DNA from 2 places in the Kitasatospora sp. NPDC127035 genome. Region 2 is predicted to be linked to the other one. Evidence: riboswitches for the same ligand, from Rfam matches in the RefSeq annotation. Region 2 holds a riboswitch; the other holds the start of a gene.
The links. A riboswitch is a leader RNA that binds a small molecule or an ion and turns the genes downstream of it on or off. The one in region 2 is predicted to bind glycine.
Positions count from the first base shown of each region.

Region 1 (10,928 bases), on a different contig from region 2:
GCCGAGCGCGACGGCCGCGACGGCTCCGAGCCCGTAGTCGTGCGCCTTGGCGGTCCCGGTGACGCAGAACAGGCCGAGGCCGAGCGCGTCGAGGGTCTGCACGGCGCGGTTGATCCGTTCGACCTCGGGGTGCAGGAAGAAGACGACCAGCCCGGCGGCCAGCGGGGTGACGAAGTAGCCGAGGTTGCTGAAGGCGGCGACCGGGGTGGCGCCGATCACGAGGTCGCGCATCACCCCGCCGCCCAGTGCGGTGACCTCGGCCAGCACACAGATGCCGAAGATGTCCATGTTCTTGCGGACGGCGAGCAGCCCTCCGGAGAGGGCGAAGACGAAGATGCCGACGAGGTCCAGCGACTGCTGCACGTCGGAGGGGAAGATCTGCGAGGTCACCGGACCACTATGGACCCGATGGTCCGGACCTCCGCGCACCGTCCGTCCGGAGCCCGGAGCTCCGGACGGACGGTGCGGGACGGCCTGCGCCGTTCGACGGGCGGCCCGGGCCTCACCCGGAGACGGGCACCGGTCCGCCCGACGGGGCGGTCCCGGGGGCGGCCGCGGCGGCGGACCCGGGAGCGTTCTCGGGGAAGTGGCAGGCCACCTGGTGCCCGGACTCCAGCGCGACGAGCGGCGGCTCCTGGCTGGCGCAGACGTCCTGGGCCTTCCAGCAGCGGGTGCGGAACCGGCAGCCGCTGGGCGGGTTGATCGGGGACGGCACGTCGCCCTTGAGCAGGATCCGCTCACGCCCGGCCCGCTGCTTGCGGCGCGGGTCGGGCACCGGCACCGCGGACATCAGGGCGTTGGTGTAGGGGTGCATCGGGCGGCTGTAGAGCGAGTCCCGGTCGGCGATCTCGACGATCTTGCCGAGGTACATGACCGCGACCCGGTCGGAGACGTGCCGGACCACCGAGAGGTCGTGCGCGATGATCAGGTAGGTCAGGCCGAGTTCCTGCTGGAGGTCGTCCAGCAGGTTGACCACCTGCGCCTGGATGGAGACGTCCAGGGCGGAGACCGGTTCGTCCGCGACGATCATCTTGGGCCGCAGGGCGAGCGCCCGGGCGATGCCGATGCGCTGGCGCTGGCCGCCGGAGAACTCGTGCGGGTAGCGGTTGTAGTGCTCGGGGCTGAGTCCGCAGAGCTCCAGCAGGTCCTGGACGGCCTGCTTCACCCCGCCGGCCGGCTCGGCCTTCTGCAGCCGGAACGGCGCGCTGACGATGGTGCCGACGGTGTGCCGGGGGTTCAGCGAGGAGTACGGGTCCTGGAAGATCATCTGGATGTCACGGCGGAGCGGCCGCATCGCGCCGACGCCCAGGTGGGTGATGTCGGTGCCCTCGAACTCGATCGTCCCGCCGGTGGGTTCGTCGAGCCGGGTGACCAGCCGGCCCATCGTGGACTTGCCGCAGCCGGACTCGCCGACGACGCCCAGGGTCTCACCGGCGTTGACCGTGAAGTCGATGCCGTCGACCGCGCGGACGGCGCCGGTCTGGCGCCGCAGCAGGCCGCCGTGGATCGGGAAGTGCCGGGTCAGGCCGGCCACCCGGAGCAGCGGCTCCCGGTCGGGGGCGGGTGCGGGAGAAGGGATGGCCGCCGCCTGAGTGTCCGTCATCGGTTCTCTCCAGAGAGGTGGTACGGGGCGGGGCTCACAGTCGGGGCGCGATCTCTTCGGTGAAGATGCGGTGCCGGTCGGCGGTCGCGAGGTGGCAGGCGGCGTGGTGTCCGGCCGCGGCCTCGGTGAGCACCGGGACCTCGCCGGCCGAGCGCCCGCCGGTCAGCTCGGCGTACGGGCAGCGCGGGTGGAAGGCGCAGCCGGACGGCACGTTGATGAGGCTGGGCGGGGTGCCCCTGACCGGGACGAGCCGGTCCTGGAGCTCCCGGTCGAGGCGCGGCATCGAGCCCAACAGGCCCCAGGTGTAGGGGTGTTCGGGCGCGTCGAAGAGGGTCTCGGCCGGGCCGCGTTCGACGCACTTGCCGCCGTACATGACGAGGATGTCGTCGGCGAGCTCGGCGACCACCCCGAGGTCGTGGGTGATGATGATGACGGCGGAGCCGAACTCCTCCTGGAGGTCGCGGATGAGGTCCAGGATCTGCGCCTGGACGGTGACGTCCAGGGCGGTGGTGGGCTCGTCGGCGATCAGCAGCGAGGGGTCGTTGACCAGGGCCATGGCGATCATCGCGCGCTGGCGCATGCCGCCGGAGAACTGGTGCGGGTAGTCGTCGACCCGGCGGTCGGGCTGCGGGATGCCGACCCGGTCGAGCATCTCGACCGCGCGGGCCCGCGCCTGCCTCTTGGTGGCCCGCGGGTGGTGCACCCGGTAGGCCTCGACGATCTGCTGCCCGACCGTGTAGTACGGGTGCATCGCGGTGAGCGGGTCCTGGAAGATCATCGCCATCTGGCGGCCGCGCAGCTGGCGGACCCGGTCCGGGCCGGCCGCGACCAGTTCCTCGCCGTCCAGCCAGATCTCGCCGCCGATCCGGGCCCGCTTGGAGCGGTGCAGGCCCATGATGCCGAGCGAGGTGACGGACTTGCCGGAGCCGGACTCGCCGACGATGCCGAGGGTCCGCCCCTTGCTGAGGTCGAAGCTGACCCCGTCGACCGAGCGGACCAGGCCGTCGTCGGTGTCGAAGTGGATCCGCAGGTCCCGGACGGAGAGGAAGGCGTCCCCCGTCGGGGCGGACCCGGTCGGGGCGGCCTCGGGTGCCGCGGTCTTCTGGAGCTCGGTCACGACAGCCTCACCCGGGGGTCGACAAGGGCGTACAGGAGGTCAACCACGAGGTTGCACAGGACGATGAAGAACGCGGCGAGCAGGGTGACGCCGAGGATCTTCGGCAGGTCGTTGTCCTTGATCGCGGAGACCGCGAAGAAGCCGACGCCCTGGAGCGAGAAGACCTGCTCGGTGATGAGCGCGCCACCGAGGAGCAGGCCGAGGTCCATGCCGAAGATGGTGACGACCGGGGTGAGCGCGGCCCGCAGGCCGTGCCGGACGACCACCTTCCGCTCGGCCAGGCCCTTGGCCCGGGCGGTGCGGATGTAGTCCTCGCTCATCGTCTCCAGCATGCCCGCGCGGGTGAGCCGGGCGTAGAGCGCGGAGTACAGGAAGGCGAGGGAGATCCACGGCAGGATCAGGTTGCGCGCCCACATCAGCGGGTCGTCGGTGAAGTTGGTGTACTGGAGGTTGTCCAGGATCGGCCACTCGTAGCTGAAGAGCGTGAGCAGCAGCGCACCGGTGAAGAAGACCGGCAGCGAGACGCCCGCCAGGGCGACGCCCATGGAGAGCCGGTCGAAGATCGACTTGGGCTTGAGCGCGGAGATCACGCCGGTGGTGACGCCGGAGACGAGCCAGATGACGGCGGCGCCGATGGCCAGGGAGATGGTGACCGGGATGCGCTTGGTGAGCTCCGGCCAGACCTCCAGGTGGTTCTTGAACGAGTAGCCGAAGCACGGCACGTGGCAGGTGGCGGGGTCAGGGCCGAAGTTGTACTCGGCACCGGCGACCAGCGCCTTCAGGAAGTTCCAGTACTGGGTGTACAGCGGCTGGTCGAAACCGAGGTTCTTCTTGACCGCCGCGATCGCCTCGGGGGACGGGTTCTTCCCGATGTACTGGGCGGCGAGCTGGTCGGTGGTCTCGCCGGCCAGACGCGGGAGCAGGAAGAAGATCGCGAAGGTGACCGCGCTGACCACCAGCAGCAGCACCGCGGCGGCCAGCGTCCTGCGGATGATGTAGGCAAACACAGTTGGGCGGCTCCGGCGGCCCGCCGCCGTCCGGGATCCTCCGGACGACGGCGGGCGCCGCTGCCTTCACCTGCCTTCAGGGATGCGGAGCCAGGCTCTTACTTGGTGGTGCCGATGTTCAGGTAGTCGTACTCACCCGAGAAGGCCGGCGTGGAGACGAGGTTGGTCGCGCTGTCCGGGCGGTACAGGAAGACCTTGAAGTAGGTCAGCGGGACGTAGACGGCCGCGTCCATGACCTTCTTGTCGATCTGGGCGTAGATCTTCTCGCGGGCCGCCTTGTCGGTGTTGACCGCGGCGTCGTCGATCAGCTTGTTGACCTCGGGGTCGTTCAGCTCGGCGAGGTTGCTGTTGCCGGAGGCCTTGATCGAGCGGCCGTCGACGATCTGCTGCAGGAAGCCGTAGCCGGTCGGCCAGTCGGAGCCCCACTGCATCATCATCAGGCCGACGTTCTTCTCCTTGTTGAACGCCGGGACACCGACGTGGTCGGAGAGGTACTTGCCCTGCGGGTACTGCTGGATCTCGGCGTTGATCCCGACCTTCTTCAGCGCGGCCTGGATCGAGGTCGCGGCGGCGATCTCCGGGCCGCGCTCGGTGCGCGCGGTGATGACGGTGTCGAAGCCGCCGGGCTTGCCGCAGGCCTTCAGGGCGTCCTTGGCCTTGGCCTCGTCGCCCTTGTTGTCCTTGGTCTGGTAGGTGTTGAAGTCCTCGTGACCCGGGATGTCCGGCGGCAGCACGGTGTTGGCGACCGCGCCGCGGATCGGGCCGCCGATCGCGGTCTGCACCGAGACCTTGTCGATGGCGTACTGGACGGCCTTGCGGCACTCGACGTTGTCGAACGGCGCGACCTTGGAGTTGATCGCGGTGTAGACCAGACGGCCGCCGTAGGCGTTGTCGGTGGAGGCCTTGAGCTTCGGGTCCTGGAGGATCTTCGCCTGGGTCTGCTGGTCGACGCCGGCGCCGACCAGGTCGACCTGGGCGTTCCCGGCGAGCAGGTCCTTGTCGATCGTGGACTGCTCGATGTTCATCTTGAGCACGATCTTGTCCGGCAGCTGCTTGCGGATCGGGTCGGTGCTCTTGTCCCAGTTGGTGTTCGGGACCAGGACCGCCTGCTTGCCGTCCTCGTAGCTCTCGAACTTGTAGGTGCCCGAGGAGATGACGTGCTTCACGTAGTTGGAGCCGGTGTCCTTGTCCTTCGGGACCGGCACCGTCTGCGGGGCGGAGACCAGGTAGTCGAAGTCCGCGAAGGCGTGCTTCAGGTGGAAGACGATGGTCTGGTCGTCCGGCGTCTCGATGGACTTGAGGTCGCCTTCCTTGTCCTTGTACGGACCCTGGTACGGCGTCTCGTTGTCGACCAGCATCTCCTTGAAGTACGTCGGGCCGTTGGAGTTGACCTCCGGCGCGTAGTTGGAGCGCAGCACCGCGTACTTGACGTCCTTGGACGTGATCGGCGTGCCGTCCTCGTACTTCAGGCCCGCGCGCAGCTTGTACGTCCAGGACAGGCCGTCCGCGCTGGCCTGGCCGAGCGACTCGGCCAGGTCCGGGACGAGCTTCTGGCCGTCCGGCTGGAAGGTGGTGAGCGGACGCCCGTACAGGCGGGAGAAGTTGTAGATGTACGCGTAGTACGTGTTGCCCGGGTCCAGCGAGTCCGGCGTGCCACGCATCTCGTACGTGACGGTGCCGCCCTTCTTGTCCGAGGCGTTGACGATGCCCTTGGTGGCCGCGTCGGCGCCGGAGGCACCGCCGGCCGCGGAGCTACCGGTGGCGGTGGACTTGGCGTCGTCGCTCTTGGAGCTCGACGAACAGCCGGTGACGACCAGGACCGCGGCGGCAGCTGCGGCGGTCAGTGCGACGGTACGGGACCTGCGCATGGGTGGGATCAACCCCTTGAGGAAGTGGTGGCCGAACGGAGGGTCCTGACGCTGGGTCAGTTGCTCTTGGGATCGAGGGCGTCACGGAGCCCGTCGCCGAGCAGGTTGAAGGCGAGCACCGTCAGGAAGATCGCCATACCGGGGACCACCATGTACTGGGGGTCCACCTGGTAGTACTGGATCGCGTCGTTGAGCATCCCGCCCCAGGAGGCCTGGGGTGCCTGGATGCCGACGCCGAGGAAGCTGAGGCCCGCCTCGAAGAGGATGTTGGTCGGGATCAGCAGGGTCGAGTAGACCAGGATCGGACCGACCAGGTTCGGCAGGAGCTCCTTGAACAGGATGAACGGACCCCGCGCGCCGAGGCTGCGGGCCGCGTAGACGAACTCGCGCTCGCGCAGCGAGAGGGTCTGGCCGCGCACGATCCGGCCCATGTAGGGCCAGTTGAAGAAGCCGATCACGAAGATCAGCACGGCGATGTGCAGCGGGAGGCCGTGCAGGCCGAACGCGCCGCCCTGGAGCGAGGCGGAGATCGCGATGGCGAAGAGCAGCAGCGGGAAGGCGAGGAAGACGTCCATCACCCGGCTGATCAGGGTGTCCACCCACCCGCCGTAGTAGCCGGCCATCACGCCGAGCACGGTGCCGATGGTGTTGGACAGGAGGGTCGCGCCGAAGGCGACCAGCAGGGAGACCCAGGAGCCCTCGATGACGCGGGAGAGCAGGTCACGGCCCTGCAGGGGGTCGACACCGAGCGGGTGGTCCCAGCTCATCCCGCCCCAGTCGCCCAGCGGCAGGCCGCCGAGGTTGGCGTCCAGCAGGTCCTGGTTGAGCGCGTCGGGGTCGAGGCCGAAGACCGATTCGATCGGCTTGGCCAGCACGGCGAGCAGGATCAGCAGGATCACGACGACGCCGCCTGCGACGGCGGCCTTGTCCCGCTTGAAGCGGGTCCAGGCGATCCGGCCGAGCGAGCGGCCCTCGATCTTGTTGGCCGGGCTCGCGGCGGCTGCTGCCTCCGGAGCGTTGCCGGCGGTCTTGACGGGTGCGGTCATGGTCAGTTCGGTCCCCTCGCCGACGGTGGCCGGCCCACGGGTGCCGGACGCCGGGATCGGCGGTACGGCTGGTGCGGACGTGCGGGCATGCGGAGTGCGGTGTTCCCAGCGGTACGGCGTGCTCAGTACTGCTGCCACGCGGCATGGGCATCACGTGGATATTGCGGTCCGTCAGCGCGTTCGCCTTTGTGAGGCGCCAACCACGCGCGGCGGCTGTTGCAGAACTCTCTGCCATCCGAACTGGCTTGCGCCAGCCCTGACAACCGACAGATGCCCAACTGTGATCTGCGCCCATGCACCTCCCTGATCCCCGGTATATCCCTCTTCACACAGCTGTAACAGCCATGTCAAGATGATGGCCACCGACTTCGGGAAGTTCGTCCGGAAAACGTCGGAACCGGCCTGACTTGTCGTCAGACCGGTTCCGGAAAAGGAACGTTGCTATTGCGTTTGTCGGCTCAGCGCCCGGGGTAGCCGGGCCACGGCTGCTGGGGCGGCTGCTGCTGCCCCGGCCAGCCCGGCGCGGGCGGGTGCGTGCCGTAGCCGTAGCCGGGCCCCTGCTGCGAGGCGTAGGGCGGCGGCGGCACCGGCGGGTACGGCCCCTGCGGGCGGCCCGTCCCGGCCGCCTCCCGGTCGTAGAACGGGCGCGCGTTGGCCCGCATCCAGAGCGCCACCGGGTCGAACTCGTCCGCCATCGCCACCGTCGAGACGGCCAGGCCCTCCGGCGCGACCGCGATCGCCCGCTGCATCAGCGCCCGCACGGCCTCCACCGTGGGCGGCGAACTCTCGTACAGCTCAAGGCCGATGGCCAGGTACGGCTCGCCCACCGTCGGGCGCACCCAGGCCCGGCGCAGCGCCCGCACCGCCCGCACCTCGACCGCCTGGCGCTCCAGCAGCGCGAAGAACTGCTGCGCCGGCACCTGCGGCTCGCTCAGCTTCAACGGACCGGCCGGCAGCCGGTTCAGCCCCGCCGCGACCCGGCGCAGGTCCGCCCAGGGCACCCCGACACCGCCACCCGGCGCGTGCGGGTTCAGCCAGAGCCCCCAGCGGGTCCGGAACAGCGAGGCGGCGATCTCCCGGCCGGAGATCACCTCGTGCGCCCGGGCCCAGCCGGACGCCGTCAACTGCTCGGGCGAGGTCACGGCCGGCGCGTAGCCGTGGCCGCTGATCTCCATGTTCCCGTACTGGGCGTCCGCGCTGCCCGGCGTACCGTGCCAGAGGAGCATCCAGACCTGCCCCTCGGCCAGCGCGTGCAGCAGCGTCTCGTACGCCTCGTAGCGCTCCGGCGCCACCTCGCGCAGGGCGCGCTCCAGCGCGCCCTGATCCGGACGTCCGGTGGGTGCCTGGCCCCAGGGCCCCGGTGCACCGCCCGCTACCGCTCCCGCACTCATGCGCCCACCTCGCTGCGCCTCTTCGTTCCTCGTCTGCCACCGGCGGCCCCGCGGCCGCCAGGACGCACCCTATGGGGCGCCGCCGACCACCGCCACGCCGACGTGCCAGGGTGCGCACCGCTCCCCCGCCCGACCGCGGCCGGGGGCCGGATCAACCCCGTACGTAGAAAGGGGCGACCCGGTTCAGCATCCAGTCGACCACCGGGTCGTCCGCGAGGTCGAGCAGTACGAGGTGGACGCCGCCGGGCAGCGGCGCGGTTCCCAGCGCGCGCCCCAGCGCCTCGTTGACCGCCCCCGGGTCGGCCGGGGCCGACGGATCGAGCTGGACGCCCACGAACATCACGGTGGGCTCGCCCTCCACACTGGCCAGTGCCCGCCGTGCGGTCAACACCCCCGGCAGGGCGAACAGCTCGTTCCGGCAGGCGGCCAGGAACGGCTCCGGGTCCTCGCCCGGCACCGGCTCGCGCAGCGCCACCCGGCCGCCGGACGGCGCGTCCCCGGCCTCCCAGCGGTCCTCGCGCGGCCCGCGGCGCAGTTCGGCCACGCCCTCCGGCGGCACCGGGATGCCCACCGCCGCCTCCGGGTTGACCGCGACCCCCACGCCCAGCGGCAGGCCCCGGGCGAACTCCCACATCGGCGCGACCGCGAAGGCCATCCCCGGCGCCTGCTGGACGAACACCTCCTGCGAGGAGAACACCGGCACGTACGGGTCGCCGGCCAGCTCGACGACCGGGAGGTCCAGCGACTGCCCCTGCGGGTCGCCGCCGGCCGGCAGCGGGATCCACACCTGGCTGCGGGCCAGCACCTCGATCACCCGGGGGGTCGCCCCCGGATCACCGAGCGCGGCGGTGAGCACCTGCTCCAGCTCGTTGGCCGGCCATCCGCCGCCCGGCGGCACCGGCTCCTGGCCGCCCCACCCCTGCTGCTGCTCCACCGGGTTCCCCATGCGCCGCTGTACCGCCCTCCGCTCGCCGACGCCCGCAGCCTAGCGGGCACCGCCCCGGCCCTGCTCCGGAGCGCCCCGGCGCCGGGCTCCCCGGTGGCCGGATCCCCCGGCCCGGCCCCTCCCCCTCTCCCCTCATCCGGGCGGACGTGCCATGATGTCCGCGTCTCGGGTGTATTCCCACCGAGGCCCCTAACTCCATACCGGCCGCTCGAACCCGCGCGGGAGAGTCCGGAGTGCCCCGTCTGGTGGCACAGCCGGCGCCGAAGGAGCAAGTCCTCCCCGGAATCTCTCAGGCACCCCTACCGCACGGGTTAGGCACATCTGGAAAGCGGCGCACGGCCCTGCCGTACGCCCACCCACGGTGCAAGCCGCCATGCTGTTCCCGTAGGACAGCGCGCGGTGAAGCTCTCAGGTTCGACGACAGATGGGGAGGCCCAGCCGCCGCATGCCCGCGCGCAGGGTCGGTCCCGAGCAGGGCCGGCTCCGGCGCGTGCACCCCTGAGTGCCCCGACCGAGGAGTTCCTGGCCATGTCCCTCCGCCTGACCGCGCTCGACGCGCTGCACCGCGCCCTCGGCGCGACCATGACCGACTTCGCCGGCTGGGACATGCCGCTGCGCTACGGGAGCGAGCGCGAGGAGCACCTCGCCGTCCGCACCAGGGCCGGCCTCTTCGACCTCTCCCACATGGGCGAGATCACCGTCACCGGCCCGCAGGCCGGCGAGATGCTGGACCACGCGCTGGTCGGCTTCGTCTCCGCGCTCGGCGTGCTGCGCGCCCGCTACACCATGATCTGTGCCGAGGACGGCGGCATCCTGGACGACCTGATCGTCTACCGCCTGCGCGAGGACGCGTTCCTGGTCGTCGCCAACGCCTCCAACGCCCAGCTGGTGCTGGACGAGCTGATCGCCCGCGCCAAGGGCTTCGACGCCGTCGTCACCGACGACCGCGACACCTACGCGCTGATCGCCGTGCAGGGCCCGGAGGCCACCGGCATCCTGGCCGACACCACCGACGCCGACCTGCCCGGCCTGAAGTACTACGCGATCCTCCCGGCCCAGGTGGCCGGCCGCGACGTGCTGCTCGCCCGCACCGGCTACACCGGTGAGGACGGCTTCGAGATCTTCTGCCACCCGGGCGACGCCGAGCAGATCTGGCAGTCGCTGACCGCGGCCGGCGCCGACCGCGGCCTGGTCCCGTGCGGTCTCTCCTGCCGCGACACGCTGCGCCTGGAGGCCGGCATGCCGCTGTACGGCCACGAGCTGTCCACCGAGCTGACCCCGTTCGACGCCGGCCTGGGCCGGGTCGTCCGCTTCGACAAGACCACCAACGAGGGCGCGTTCATCGGCCGCAAGGCGCTGGAGAAGGCCGCCGCCGCGGCCGAGGCCAACCCGCCGCGGGTGCTGGTCGGCCTGGTCTCCGAGGGCAAGCGCGTCCCGCGCGCCGAGTACAGCGTGGTCTCCGCCGACGGCGAGCCGATCGGCCGGATCACCTCCGGCGCCCCCTCCCCCACCCTGGGCAAGCCGATCGCGATCGCCTACGTGGACGCGGCGCACGCCGCCCCCGGCACCACCGTCGCGGTGGACGTGCGCGGCAAGCACGAGCCCGTCCAGGTCGTGGCGCTGCCGTTCTACAAGCGCGCCCGCTGACCCCTTCCCCTTCCCGAGGCATGCCCGCCCACCGGGCCGCTTCGTCGTACCCGCTTCCCATCCTGGAGAATGACGTCATGAGCAACCCCCAGCACCTGCAGTACACCAAGGAGCACGAGTGGCTGACCGTCGCCGAGGACGGCGTCTCCACGGTCGGCATCACCAAGCACGCGGCCGACGCCCTCGGTGACATCGTCTACGTGCAGCTGCCCGAGGTCGGCGACACCGTGACCGCCGGTGAGACCTGCGGTGAGCTGGAGTCCACCAAGTCGGTGAGCGACCTCTACTCGCCGGTGACCGGCG
Region 1 is NZ_JBHXDN010000029.1:41,215-52,142, forward strand. Features, by position in the region: gene ACFWIC_RS20830 (trimeric intracellular cation channel family protein) at 1-390, opposite strand, end outside; gene ACFWIC_RS20835 (dipeptide ABC transporter ATP-binding protein) at 503-1,603, opposite strand; gene ACFWIC_RS20840 (ABC transporter ATP-binding protein) at 1,638-2,720, opposite strand; gene ACFWIC_RS20845 (ABC transporter permease) at 2,717-3,727, opposite strand; gene ACFWIC_RS20850 (ABC transporter substrate-binding protein) at 3,826-5,595, opposite strand; gene ACFWIC_RS20855 (ABC transporter permease) at 5,652-6,641, opposite strand; gene ACFWIC_RS20860 (enhanced serine sensitivity protein SseB C-terminal domain-containing protein) at 7,100-8,032, opposite strand; gene ACFWIC_RS20865 (enhanced serine sensitivity protein SseB) at 8,184-8,978, opposite strand; glycine riboswitch at 9,188-9,293, shown strand; gene gcvT (glycine cleavage system aminomethyltransferase GcvT) at 9,507-10,625, shown strand; gene gcvH (glycine cleavage system protein GcvH) at 10,703-10,928, shown strand, end outside.
Region 1: linked by a shared signal. The riboswitch ahead of gcvT (glycine cleavage system aminomethyltransferase GcvT) and the one ahead of gcvP (aminomethyl-transferring glycine dehydrogenase) in region 2 are both predicted to bind glycine.

Region 2 (10,928 bases):
GGGTTTGCACCGGACCCGTACGCCGGGCACAACCCGTCGGGTGTGCCGCGCCAGGAGGCTGTGAACATGGCTGGCCCCACTCCGTGCCCCAGGTGCGGCAACCAGAACCCGGCCGCGGCCCGCTTCTGTTCCAACTGCGGTTCGGCGCTGCGCGGTGGTCTGCTGCCCGAGGGGTCGGCGGAGACCACGTCGACGATCTCGATCTCCGGCCTGGAGTCGTACGACCCGAACACCACGACCGGGACCGGCACGCCGGCCCTCTCGGCCGAGGTGTTGGCGGCCATCGACGCGCTGCCCCCGGGTTCGGCCCTGCTGATCGTCCAGCGAGGCCCGAACTCCGGCAGCCGGTTCCTGCTGGACTCGGACAAGACCACGGCCGGCCGCCACCCGCAGGGCGACATCTTCCTGGACGACGTCACCGTCTCCCGCAAGCACGTGGAGTTCCGCCGGACGCCCGGTGGCGGCTTCACCGTCGCCGACGTCGGCAGCCTCAACGGCACCTACGTCAACCGGGAGCGGATCGACGAGGTGTCGCTGAACAACGGCGACGAGGTGCAGATCGGGAAGTACCGGCTGGTCTTCTTCGCCAGCCACAACCGGGGGTACTGAAACCAACGTCGGCAGGAGCCCGAGTGAGCACGAATACCCCTTCTTCTCCTCTCGGGGCGGCCACCCCCGCGCCGTTCGGTCACACGCCGGACAAGGGCTCGCGCGGGGTGGTCGCGGCCCCCAGGCAGCCGGTCCGGTCGGACCGGCCCGGCGGGGGCGGCCGGCGCCGCGGCGGCGACGAGCTGCTGAGCATCGGTGCGGTGCTGGCCTTCCTGCGTGACGACTTCCCCGAGGTCACCATCTCCAAGATCAGGTTCCTGGAGGCGGAGGGCCTGGTCGAGCCCCAGCGCACGCCCTCGGGGTACCGGAAGTTCAGCCCGGCCGACGTCGAGCGGCTGGCCCACGTGCTGCGGATGCAGCGCGACCACTACCTGCCGCTGCGGGTGATCCGCGACCACCTCGACGCGATCGAGCGCGGCGAGACCCCGCCGGCGCTGCCCGGCCCCTCCGACAGCCGCCCGGGGCCGGTGGAGGAGGCGGACCGCGAGCTGACCGCCGCGGCCGAAGCCTCCGCCGGGGTCCGCCTGGGCCGGGCCGAGCTGCTGGCCGCCGCCGAGGCGGGCGAGCGCGAACTGGCCGAGTGGGAGTCCTACGGGCTGATCGCGCCCGGGCCGGACGGCGGGTACGACGGCGAGGCGCTCCAGGTGGCCCGCCTGGTCGCCGAACTGGGCCGGTTCGGTCTGGAGCCGCGCCACCTGCGCGCCATGAAGGCCGCCGCCGACCGGGAGATCGCCCTGGTCGAGCAGGTGGTGGCGCCGTTGCGGCGGCACCGGAACCCCCAGACCAGGGCGCACGCCGAGGCCACCGCGCGCGAGCTGGCTACCCTCTCCGTCCGGCTGCACGCGGCCATGGTCCAGGCCGGTCTGCGGGCCTGGACCTGACCCGCGCCACCGCGCTGACCAGCGCCGTCGGCGCTGCGCTTTCATATCCGGGTCGGGAGCCATAGGGTTGCTCGTGTGAATGAGCTCGACGTCGTGGGTGTCCGGGTGGAGATGCCTTCCAACCAGCCGATCGTGCTGCTCCGCGAGGTCGGGGGCGATCGGTACCTGCCCATCTGGATCGGCCCCGGCGAGGCGACCGCGATCGCCTTCGCCCAGCAGGGCATGACGCCGGTGCGCCCGCTGACGCACGACCTCTTCAAGGACGTGCTGGAGGCTCTGGGCCAGCAGCTCACCGAGGTCCGGATCACCGACCTGCGCGAGGGCGTCTTCTACGCCGAGCTCGTCTTCACCGGCGGCGTCGAGGTCAGCGCCCGCCCGTCCGACGCGATAGCGCTGGCGCTGCGGACCGGGACGCCGATCTACGGGAGCGAGGAGGTGCTCGCCGAGGCGGGCATCGCGATCCCGGACGAGCAGGAGGACGAGGTCGAGAAGTTCCGCGAGTTCCTCGACCAGGTGTCGCCCGAGGACTTCGGCGGCAGCGGCCCGCAGTAGGGCGTGCGGCCGGTCAGTGGGCTGGCGGGCCGTGTGTGTCCGGCCGTTTTGCCAAACCGCGTCCACCTACCCACACTAGGGGCACGAAAAACCACTCTCCTGAGTGATGTGGTCTGCCCGCCACGGCGTGGCGATCGTTGACGGGCCATAGGGGACTGCCTACCGTCAGGAGGGGCTGCCCGGGTGTCCGATGCCCGTGGTCTGGGTTGCCCGCAGCACGAGTGGACGGAGGTAGGCATGACCGGCACCGGCGAGGAATTGGCCGTGGGAGGCCTGTGCACCGTGCACATGCCGCGCACCGCCCGCAACGTGACCGAGCTGCCCCGGCCGGAACTGCCCCGGGTGGGCCGGTTCCCGGCGGTCCAGCCCGGCCAGCCGGCCCTGGAGCGACTCGGGCCCACGTCCGAACTGATCGGTTACCGCGGTCCGACGGCCTGCGCCGCGGCCGGGATCACCTACCGCCAGCTGGACTACTGGGCCCGCACGGGCCTGCTGGCCCCGAGCGTCCGGTCGACCTTCCCGGCGACCGGCCAACGGCTCTACAGCTTCCGCGACATCCTGCTGTTGAAGATCGTCAAGCGGCTGCTCGACGCGGGCGTCTCGTTGCAGAACATCCGGGTCGCGGTCGCCCACCTGCAGTCCGTCGAGGTCTGTGACCTGACCGGACTGACGTTGATGTGCGACGGCGCGACGGTGTACGAGTGCACCACCCCGCAGCAGGTCGTGGACCTGCTGAAGAGCGGCCAGGGGGTCTTCGGGATCGCCGTCGGCGCGGTCTGGCAGGAGCTGGAACGCACCCTCGGGCGGCTGCACGCGGAGCGGACCGACACCGGGGAGACGGTGGCCGGACACGACCCGGCGGACGAGCTGGCGCAGCGCCGCAACAGGGCTGTCTGAACAGGCATCTGACGAGGCCGCGGGCCCGGACGGGGAACCGTCCGGGCCCGCGGTTTCGTCGTGGCCGGTGAACCGACAGAGGGAGGGCACGTGCGCTTCGGTTCCGGAATCCCCGGCCTGGTGGTGCGGAGGGCGGTGCGGCTCGGCGTCCGGTTGCGGCGCAGGCGGGCGCAGCGCCGGTTGTTCCAGCTGGTGACGGTCTGCTGCTCGCTGGCGCTGGCGCCGAGCGCCTGGCTCTGGTTCTCGGCGGGGGAGCGGGTGGGCACCGTGGCGACGGCGCCGCAGGCGCCGGTGGCGGTGGTGTTCGGCGCCGGGCTGTTCGACGGCAGGCCCTCGCCCTACCTGGCGCACCGGCTGGACGCGGCGGTCGAGCTGTTCGAACGGCGGAAGGTCCAGGCGATCTTGGTGACCGGGGACAACGGCCGGGCGAGCTACGACGAGACCGAGGCGATGCGGCGGTACCTGATCGAGCACGGGGTGCCGGACGTCCGGGTGGTCGGGGACTACGCGGGGTTCGACACCTGGGACTCCTGCACGCGCGCGCACCGGATCTTCGGGGTGGAGCGGGCGGTGCTGGTCAGTCAGGACTTCCACGTGCGGCGGGCGCTGGCACTCTGCCGGGCGGCCGGCATCGAGTCGTACGCGGTGGGCGTGCCGGAGGCGCGGGACCTCACCTGGCTGTACGGCGGGCTGCGGGAGATCCCGGGGGCGGGGAAGGCGGCGCTGAACGCCTGGCTGCGGCCGGACCCGCTCTTCCTCGGGCCCCGCGAGCCGGGCCTGCCGAAGGCGCTGGCTGACGCGGGGGCCGGTCCGGTGCGCGGGTAGGGCCCGCCACCGGGGGGGGGGAGACGGCCGGGTTCGACCGTGCTGTCGGACCCGTGCGGCATGATCGGCGGGTGCGGTCACTGCCGAGCATCATCCACCTCGACATGGACGCCTTCTTCGCGGCGGTGGAGCAGGCGGCCAAGCCGAGCCTGCGCGGGAAGCCCGTGGTCGTCGGCGGGCTCGGCGGGCGGGGGGTGGTGTCCACGGCGTCCTACGAGGCGCGGAAGTTCGGGGTGCACTCGGCGATGCCGATGGCGCAGGCCCGTCGGCTCTGTCCGAACGCGGCCTTCCTGGCCGGTCGCTTCGAGGCCTACCGGCCGGTGAGCGAGCTGGTGATGGGGCTGCTGCGGGAGCTGTCCCCGCTGGTGCAGCCGCTCAGCCTGGACGAGGCCTTCGTCGACCTGGAGGCGGGTCCCTACGGTCCGCTGCTGGCGGAGGCGGAGCACCGGACGGGCGAGCGGCTGGTGCTGGCGCTGGCGGAGGACCTCCGCGCGGACATCCGGCGGCGGACCGGGCTGACGGCCTCGGTGGGCGCGGCCGGGTCCAAGCTGATGGCCAAGATCGCCTCCGAGCAGGCCAAACCGGACGGGCTGGTGATGATCGAGCCGGGCCAGGAGCGCGCGGTGCTCGGGCCGATGCCGGTCCGCGCACTGCCGGGGATCGGTCCGGCCACCGAGCAGGTGCTGCGCCGGTCGGGGCTGAACACGGTGGCCGATCTCGCCGAAGCGGGGGAGAACGAGCTGGTCCAGCTGCTGGGGAAGGCCCACGGGGCCGGCGTGTACCAGATGTCGACGGGGCTCGACGACCGGCCGGTGGTGGCCGACCAGGACGCCAAGTCGGTCTCGGTGGAGGACACCTACGAGGTGGACCTGGCCGATCGGGAGCGGATACTGCGCGAGGTGGGGGCACTGGCGGCGCGGTGCGTGCGGCGGCTGCGGGGTGCCGGGCGGTCGGGGCGGACGGTGGTGTTGAAGGTGCGGCGGTTCGACTTCTCGACGCTGACCCGCTCCGAGACGCTGCGCGGGCCGACGGACGACGAGACGGTGATCACCGAGACGGCGCGCCGGCTGGCCTCGCAGGTGGACATCACGGGTGGGGTGCGGTTGCTGGGCGTCGGAGTGTCGCAACTGGCCGACTACACGCAGGAGGACCTGTTCGCGCAGGCCGTCCGGGAGGAGGCGGAGGCTGCCGGGCACGAGGCCGGTGCGGACGAGGAGGCGGAGGCCGACCGCGCGGAGGAGGCGCCGGCCGTGCGGCGCTGGCTGCCCGGGCAGGACGTGCACCACGCCGAGTTCGGGCCGGGGTGGGTGCAGGGCAGCGGGGTGGGGCGGGTGACGGTGCGGTTCGAGACGCCGTGGAGCGGGCCGGGGCGGGTGCGGACCTTCGGGGTGGAGGATCCGGCGCTGGAGCCGGCCCCGCCGCTGCCGCTGGGCGGGAGCGAGCCGGGGCCGGAGCGCGGTGGTCCGGGGAGCGGAGGCCAGGGGATTGGTGCGGACGGTGGTGGTGCGTCCGGACGGGCGGGGACCGAGGGCTGAGGGGCGGGGCCGGGGGACGGGGACGGCGCTGCCGGGCCGGGACATGAAGCGGCCCCACCCGGCACGGGGGCCGGGTGGGGCCACATGCGGTTCCGGGCCACGGACGGTCGCGATGCCCTCGGCGACCGTCCGGGTCCCGGTCCCCGCGCCCTGTCCCTGAGCGCGGGGTCGGACGCCTCGTCAGGCGTCGGTCTTCACCGGCCGGGGGCCGGAGGTCAGGTCCGCGACCTCGTTGCCGTGCACCACGGTGGTGGTGGGCTTGACGGTGCGGATCAGGAACGGGACGGCGCCGGCGATCACGCAGACCACCGCGGCGGTCCAGAACGCGTGCTGGTAGGCGTCCAGGGTGGGCAGCGTGACCGGGATCGGCAGCTTCATGGTGTCGCCGGTGAGGATGGCGGCCATGACGGCGGTGCCGATCGCGCCGCCGACGGTGCGCAGCACGGCGTTCATGCCGTTGGCGATGCCGCTCTGCTCGACCGGGACGGCGCCGTTGATGTAGGCCGGCATCGCCGAGAACGCGAGGCCGATACCGAGGCCGAAGATCGCCGAGGAGAGGTAGATGTCCGCCTCGTGGCTGTGCCGGACGGCCAGGTAGGCCATCGCGACGGCGCCGAGGACACCGCCGAGGACCAGCGGCAGGCGCGGCCCGCGGCGGGCGATCAGCACGGCGCCGAGCGGGGCGGCGACCATCGAGCCGAGGGCGGACGGCAGCAGCATCACACCGGCGTGCAGCACGGTGGCGGTGAAGCCGTAGTGGGCGAGCTTCTCCGGGGTCTGGGCGAAGTTGCTGATCACCATGAACGAGCCGTACATGCCGAAGCCGATCAGCAGGCCGGCCAGGTTGGTGAAGGCGACGGCCGGGCGGGACATCATCGTCATGTCGACCAGCGGGTGCTTGACCTTGACCTCGATGACTCCCCAGATCAGGGCGACCACGGCGGCGACGGCGAACAGGCCGAGCGTCCGGGTCGAGGTCCAGCCCCAGGTGTTGCCCTGGCTGACCGCGACCAGCAGGGCGGAGAGCCAGCCGGCCAGGGTGATCGCACCGAGCGGGTCGGCGCCGCCCTCCTTGTCCGTGACCGGGTCGGTGGGCACCCGGACGGCGACCAGGGCGATCGCGAGCAGGCCGAAGAAGAGGCCCATCCAGAAGATGGACTTGTAGCTCCAGTGCTCCAGGAGCAGACCGGTGGCGACCAGGCCGAGGCCGCTGCCGACACCCATCGAGGCGCTGATGGCGGCGACGCCGCCGGTCACCTTCTGCTTGGGGAGCTCGTCGCGGACGATGCTGATCGCCAGCGGGAGCACGCCACCGCCGGCGCCCTGAAGGACGCGGGCGAGGACCAGCCAGGTGAAGGAGTGGGTGGTGACGGCGAGCGCGGAGCCCGCGGCCAGACCGGCCAGCGAGATCAGCAGCATCGGCTTGCGGCCGCGCAGGTCGCCGAAGCGGCCGAGGAGGGGGGTGAGCACGGCGGCGGAGAGCAGGTTGGCCGTCATCAGCCAGGTGATGCTGGAACCGGAGACGTTCAGTTCCTTGGCGAGCGAGGGCAGGATCGGGACGACCGCGGTCTGCACCACGCTGAACGACAGCATCGCCAGGATGAGGGCCGGCAGGACCCGGGCGCTGCTCTGCTTCTCGGCCGCGACGGTGGGCTGTGGTGCCTCACTCACGGTTGCTTCCTCCCGTACATAGTGAATGAACTGAAGTAACCATGCAGGGAGATACTTCAGAGTGTCAAATATCCATGGGTTAAGCCTTGGCAAAGTCGAAGGGTTTGCGCCGTGGAACGCCGCAGGGCCCCGGCCGGATCGGCCGGGGCCCAGCGGGCTCGGGTGTCAGACCAGGGGCCTGAGCGGGAGTGGGCGGGCCGGCTCGTCGGGGGCGGGGGAGACGGGCCCGGGCGACGCGGCGGAGGCGGAGACCGGGGGGTTCGAGGCCGTCCCGGTGGTGTCGTGGACCTCGACGTGCTCGCGCCGCAGCTCGTCGCGGATCACCTCCTCGGCGGTGTACCGCTCCACCACCAGACGGACCCGCTCGATCGGCGCGAGGTACTTGCGGACCACCGGGCGCTCCTCGCGCAGGGTGACCTCCTCCACCGCCTCGGCGATGTCCTTCTCGCTGAGCGCGGCCCGCTCGGCCTCGCCGACCGGCATCCGCTCGACCCGGACCCGTTCGCGGACCACCGGGACCCGGCGCTCGACCGGCTCGCTGGTCACGTACTTGCGCAGCTTTGCCGTGCCCACGACGTGCCACTCGGTCGTGACGTCCAGCCGCTCCTCGCGGCAGGTGATCTCCACCGGGCCGCCGGGCGTGGACGCGACCGCACCGTCGGCGGAGCGCGAGGTGCCGGTGGCGGACGGCGTGGCCTGCGAGGGCGAGGGCTGCGAGGCCGCCGGCGGGGTGCCGTTGGCCGGGGCGGGCTGCGCGGACTGCGGGCGCGGCTCGGCGGCCGGGGCGGTCGCCGCGGTGGAAGCCGGCGGCGCCGCGGCGGGCGTGGGGGTGGCGAGGGTCCGCACGTTGGCCTCCGTGACGGGGTCGGCCGGCTTGCCGGAACCGGCTGCCGGAGTGGTGGTGGCCGCGGCGGCGGCCGTGTGGAAGGTGAGCGACTTGGCCGGGGCGGCGGCGGACGGCGTGGCCGGCCGGCTCCGCGCGGCCGCTGCGGCCGCGGCTGCGGCGCCCGCCGTTCCGGCGACGCCCGCGAGGGGCGTGCCGTTCGAGGCGGTGGTGCCGGGGGTGCCGTTCGACGAGGGCGTGTCCGCAGGGGTGCCGTTCGACGCCGTCGTGCCGAAGTCGAGGTCGGCCGGCTCGGAACCCGAGCCGGGGCCGTCGCCCGCCGACGGCTGCCCGTCCAGCGTCGTGTCCAGTCCGTAGTAGCGGTAGAGCTGGAGCTCCTGCGCCGGGGACAGGTGCTGGCCCACGCCGAAGTCCGGCGACTCCTTCACCAGCGACTTGTCGTACGGCACCCGCAGCTCGTCGCCGGAGAACTCGCTCGTGGTCAGGGGGACGAAGGCGTCCCGGCCGAAGATGCCGGTCCGGACGGCGGCCCACTCGGGCCGGCCGGTCGCGTCGTCCAGGTACACCTCGTCGACGGTGCCGATCTTGTCTCCGTTGCGGTCGACCGCCTTGTGGCCGATGAGGTCCCGGGGGTCGATATCGGTCTGCACTCTTTCCTCCAGTGCGCTCGTCCTGCGGCTCCCGCAGGACGGCGGCCGGCCCGCCCGTCCTGTCCGCCACTTCACACCAAAAGCCATGAACCGGACGTCCGCGACCGGGACGGGGCCGGACGGGCCGGGCCGTCGTCCGTCCGGGTCACGGCCCAACGGGCCGAGTGACCTGACGCACCCGTGATCGGGCGGCCTCCCGCTGGTACCCTGGGCGCGACCGCCGAGCCCGCTCGGGAGAGTCCCCGACAGTCGAAACCGCTGGTCGGGGCGCCGAAGGAGCAACTCCTCCCCGGAATCTCTCAGGCATCCGTACCGTGTGGGCTAGGTCACTCTGGAAAGCAGGGCAGGACCGTCGGCGAGGGAGCCGTCGGACCCCACCCTCACCGACGGTGCAAGCCGGCGGGGCGCCCACCGTGCCCCCGCGCGGGTGAAGCTCTCAGGTCCCGATGACAGAGGGGGAGGCCTGTCGGGTTCGTCCGCCCAGGCCGCTCCGCTGTTCTCCGCAGCGGCGAAGCCGTCCGGCGTGCGCACCCCCGCCGGTCCGTGACCAGGAGGCCTCGACCACCATGAACGCCCAGCCGAACTCGGGACGCCCCACCACCCCCGCGACCCTCACCGAGCTCGAACAGGCCAGCCCCTTCGAGAACCGCCACATCGGCCCCGACGCCGCAGCGCAGGAGAAGATGCTGGCCCAGGTCGGGTACGGCTCGCTGGACGAGCTGGCCACGGCCGCCGTCCCAGAGGCGATCCGCTCCATCACCGCGCTCGACCTGCCCGCAGGCCGCAGCGAGGCGCAGGTCCTCGCCGAGCTGCGCGAACTGGCCGACCGCAACCAGGTGCTCCAGCCGATGATCGGCCTGGGCTACTACGGCACCTTCACGCCGCCGGTGATCCTGCGCAACGTGCTGGAGAACCCGGCCTGGTACACCGCCTACACCCCGTACCAGCCGGAGATCTCGCAGGGCCGGCTGGAGGCGCTGCTCAACTTCCAGACCATCGTCTCCGACCTGACCGGCCTGCCCACCTCCGGTTCCTCCCTGCTGGACGAGGGCACCGCGGCCGCCGAGGCGATGGCGCTCGCCCGCCGCGTCACCAAGGTCAAGGGCGGTGTCTTCCTGGTCGACGCCGAGACGCTTCCGCAGACCACCGCGGTCATCAACACCCGTGCCGTGCCGACCGGCGTCGAGGTCGTCGTCGCCGACCTGTCCGAGGGCATCCCGGCCGAGATCGCGGAGCGCGGCGTCTTCGGCGTGCTGCTCCAGTACCCCGGCGCCACCGGTGTCGTCCGCGACCTCACCCCCCTGATCGAGCAGGCCCACGGCCTCGGCGCGATCGTCGCCGTCGCCGCCGACCTGCTGGCGCTCACCCTGCTCAAGTCCCCGGGCGCGCTCGGCGCCGACATCGCCTGCGGCACCTCGCAGCGGTTCGGCGTGCCGATGGGCTTCGGCGGCCCGCACGCCGGCTACCTCTCGGTGCGTGCCGAGTACGCCCGCTCGCTGCCCGGCCGCCTGGTCGGCGTCTCCGTCGACGTCGACGGCAACCGCGCCTACCGCCTGGCGCTGCAGACCCGTGAGCAGCACATCCGCCGCGAGAAGGCCACCAGCAACATCTGCACCGCCCAGGTGCTGCTCGCCGTCATGGCCTCGATGTACGCGGTCTACCACGGTCCGGACGGTCTGGCCGACATCGCCCGCCGCACCCACCGCTACGCCGCCGCGCTGGCCGAGGGCCTGACGGCAGGCGGCGTCGAGCTGCTGCACGGCGAGTTCTTCGACACCGTCACCGCCGTCGTCCCCGGCCGTGCCGCGGAGATCGCCGCCGCCGCCCGCGCGAACGGCGTCAACGTCTACCAGGACGGCGAGGACCGGATCTCGGCCTCCACCGACGAGACCACCACCCGCGAGCACCTGGCGGCGGTCTGGGCCGCGTTCGGCGTCGAGGGCGTCGAGGTGGCGGAGGGCGCCGACGCGCTGCCCGCCGCCCTGCTGCGCGAGGACGAGTACCTGACCCACCCGGTCTTCCACAGCCACCGCTCGGAGACCGCCATGCTGCGCTACCTGCGCCGCCTGTCGGACCGTGACTACGCGCTGGACCGGGGCATGATCCCGCTGGGCTCCTGCACCATGAAGCTCAACGCGACCACCGAGATGGAGCCGGTGACCTGGCCGGAGTTCGGCCAGCTGCACCCGTTCGCGCCGGTCGACCAGGCCGCGGGCTTCCTCACCCTGATCCGCCAGCTGGAGCAGCAGCTGGTCGAGGTGACCGGCTACGACGCCGTCTCCATCCAGCCGAACGCCGGCTCCCAGGGCGAGCTGGCCGGCCTGCTGGCCGTCCGCGCCTACCACCACGCCAACGGCGACACCCAGCGTGACGTCTGCCTGATCCCGTCCTCCGCGCACGGCACCAACGCCGCCTCCGCGGTGATGGCCGGCATGCGGGTGGTCGTCGTCAAGACCCTGGTCGA
Region 2 is NZ_JBHXDN010000086.1:6,829-17,756, forward strand. Features, by position in the region: gene ACFWIC_RS36385 (FHA domain-containing protein) at 1-609, shown strand, start outside; gene ACFWIC_RS36390 (MerR family transcriptional regulator) at 792-1,490, shown strand; gene ACFWIC_RS36395 (bifunctional nuclease family protein) at 1,566-2,042, shown strand; gene ACFWIC_RS36400 (MerR family transcriptional regulator) at 2,280-2,939, shown strand; gene ACFWIC_RS36405 (vancomycin high temperature exclusion protein) at 3,030-3,764, shown strand; gene ACFWIC_RS36410 (DNA polymerase IV) at 3,836-5,299, shown strand; gene ACFWIC_RS36415 (MFS transporter) at 5,480-6,970, opposite strand; gene ACFWIC_RS36420 (DUF2382 domain-containing protein) at 7,136-8,464, opposite strand; glycine riboswitch at 8,686-8,789, shown strand; gene gcvP (aminomethyl-transferring glycine dehydrogenase) at 9,031-10,928, shown strand, end outside.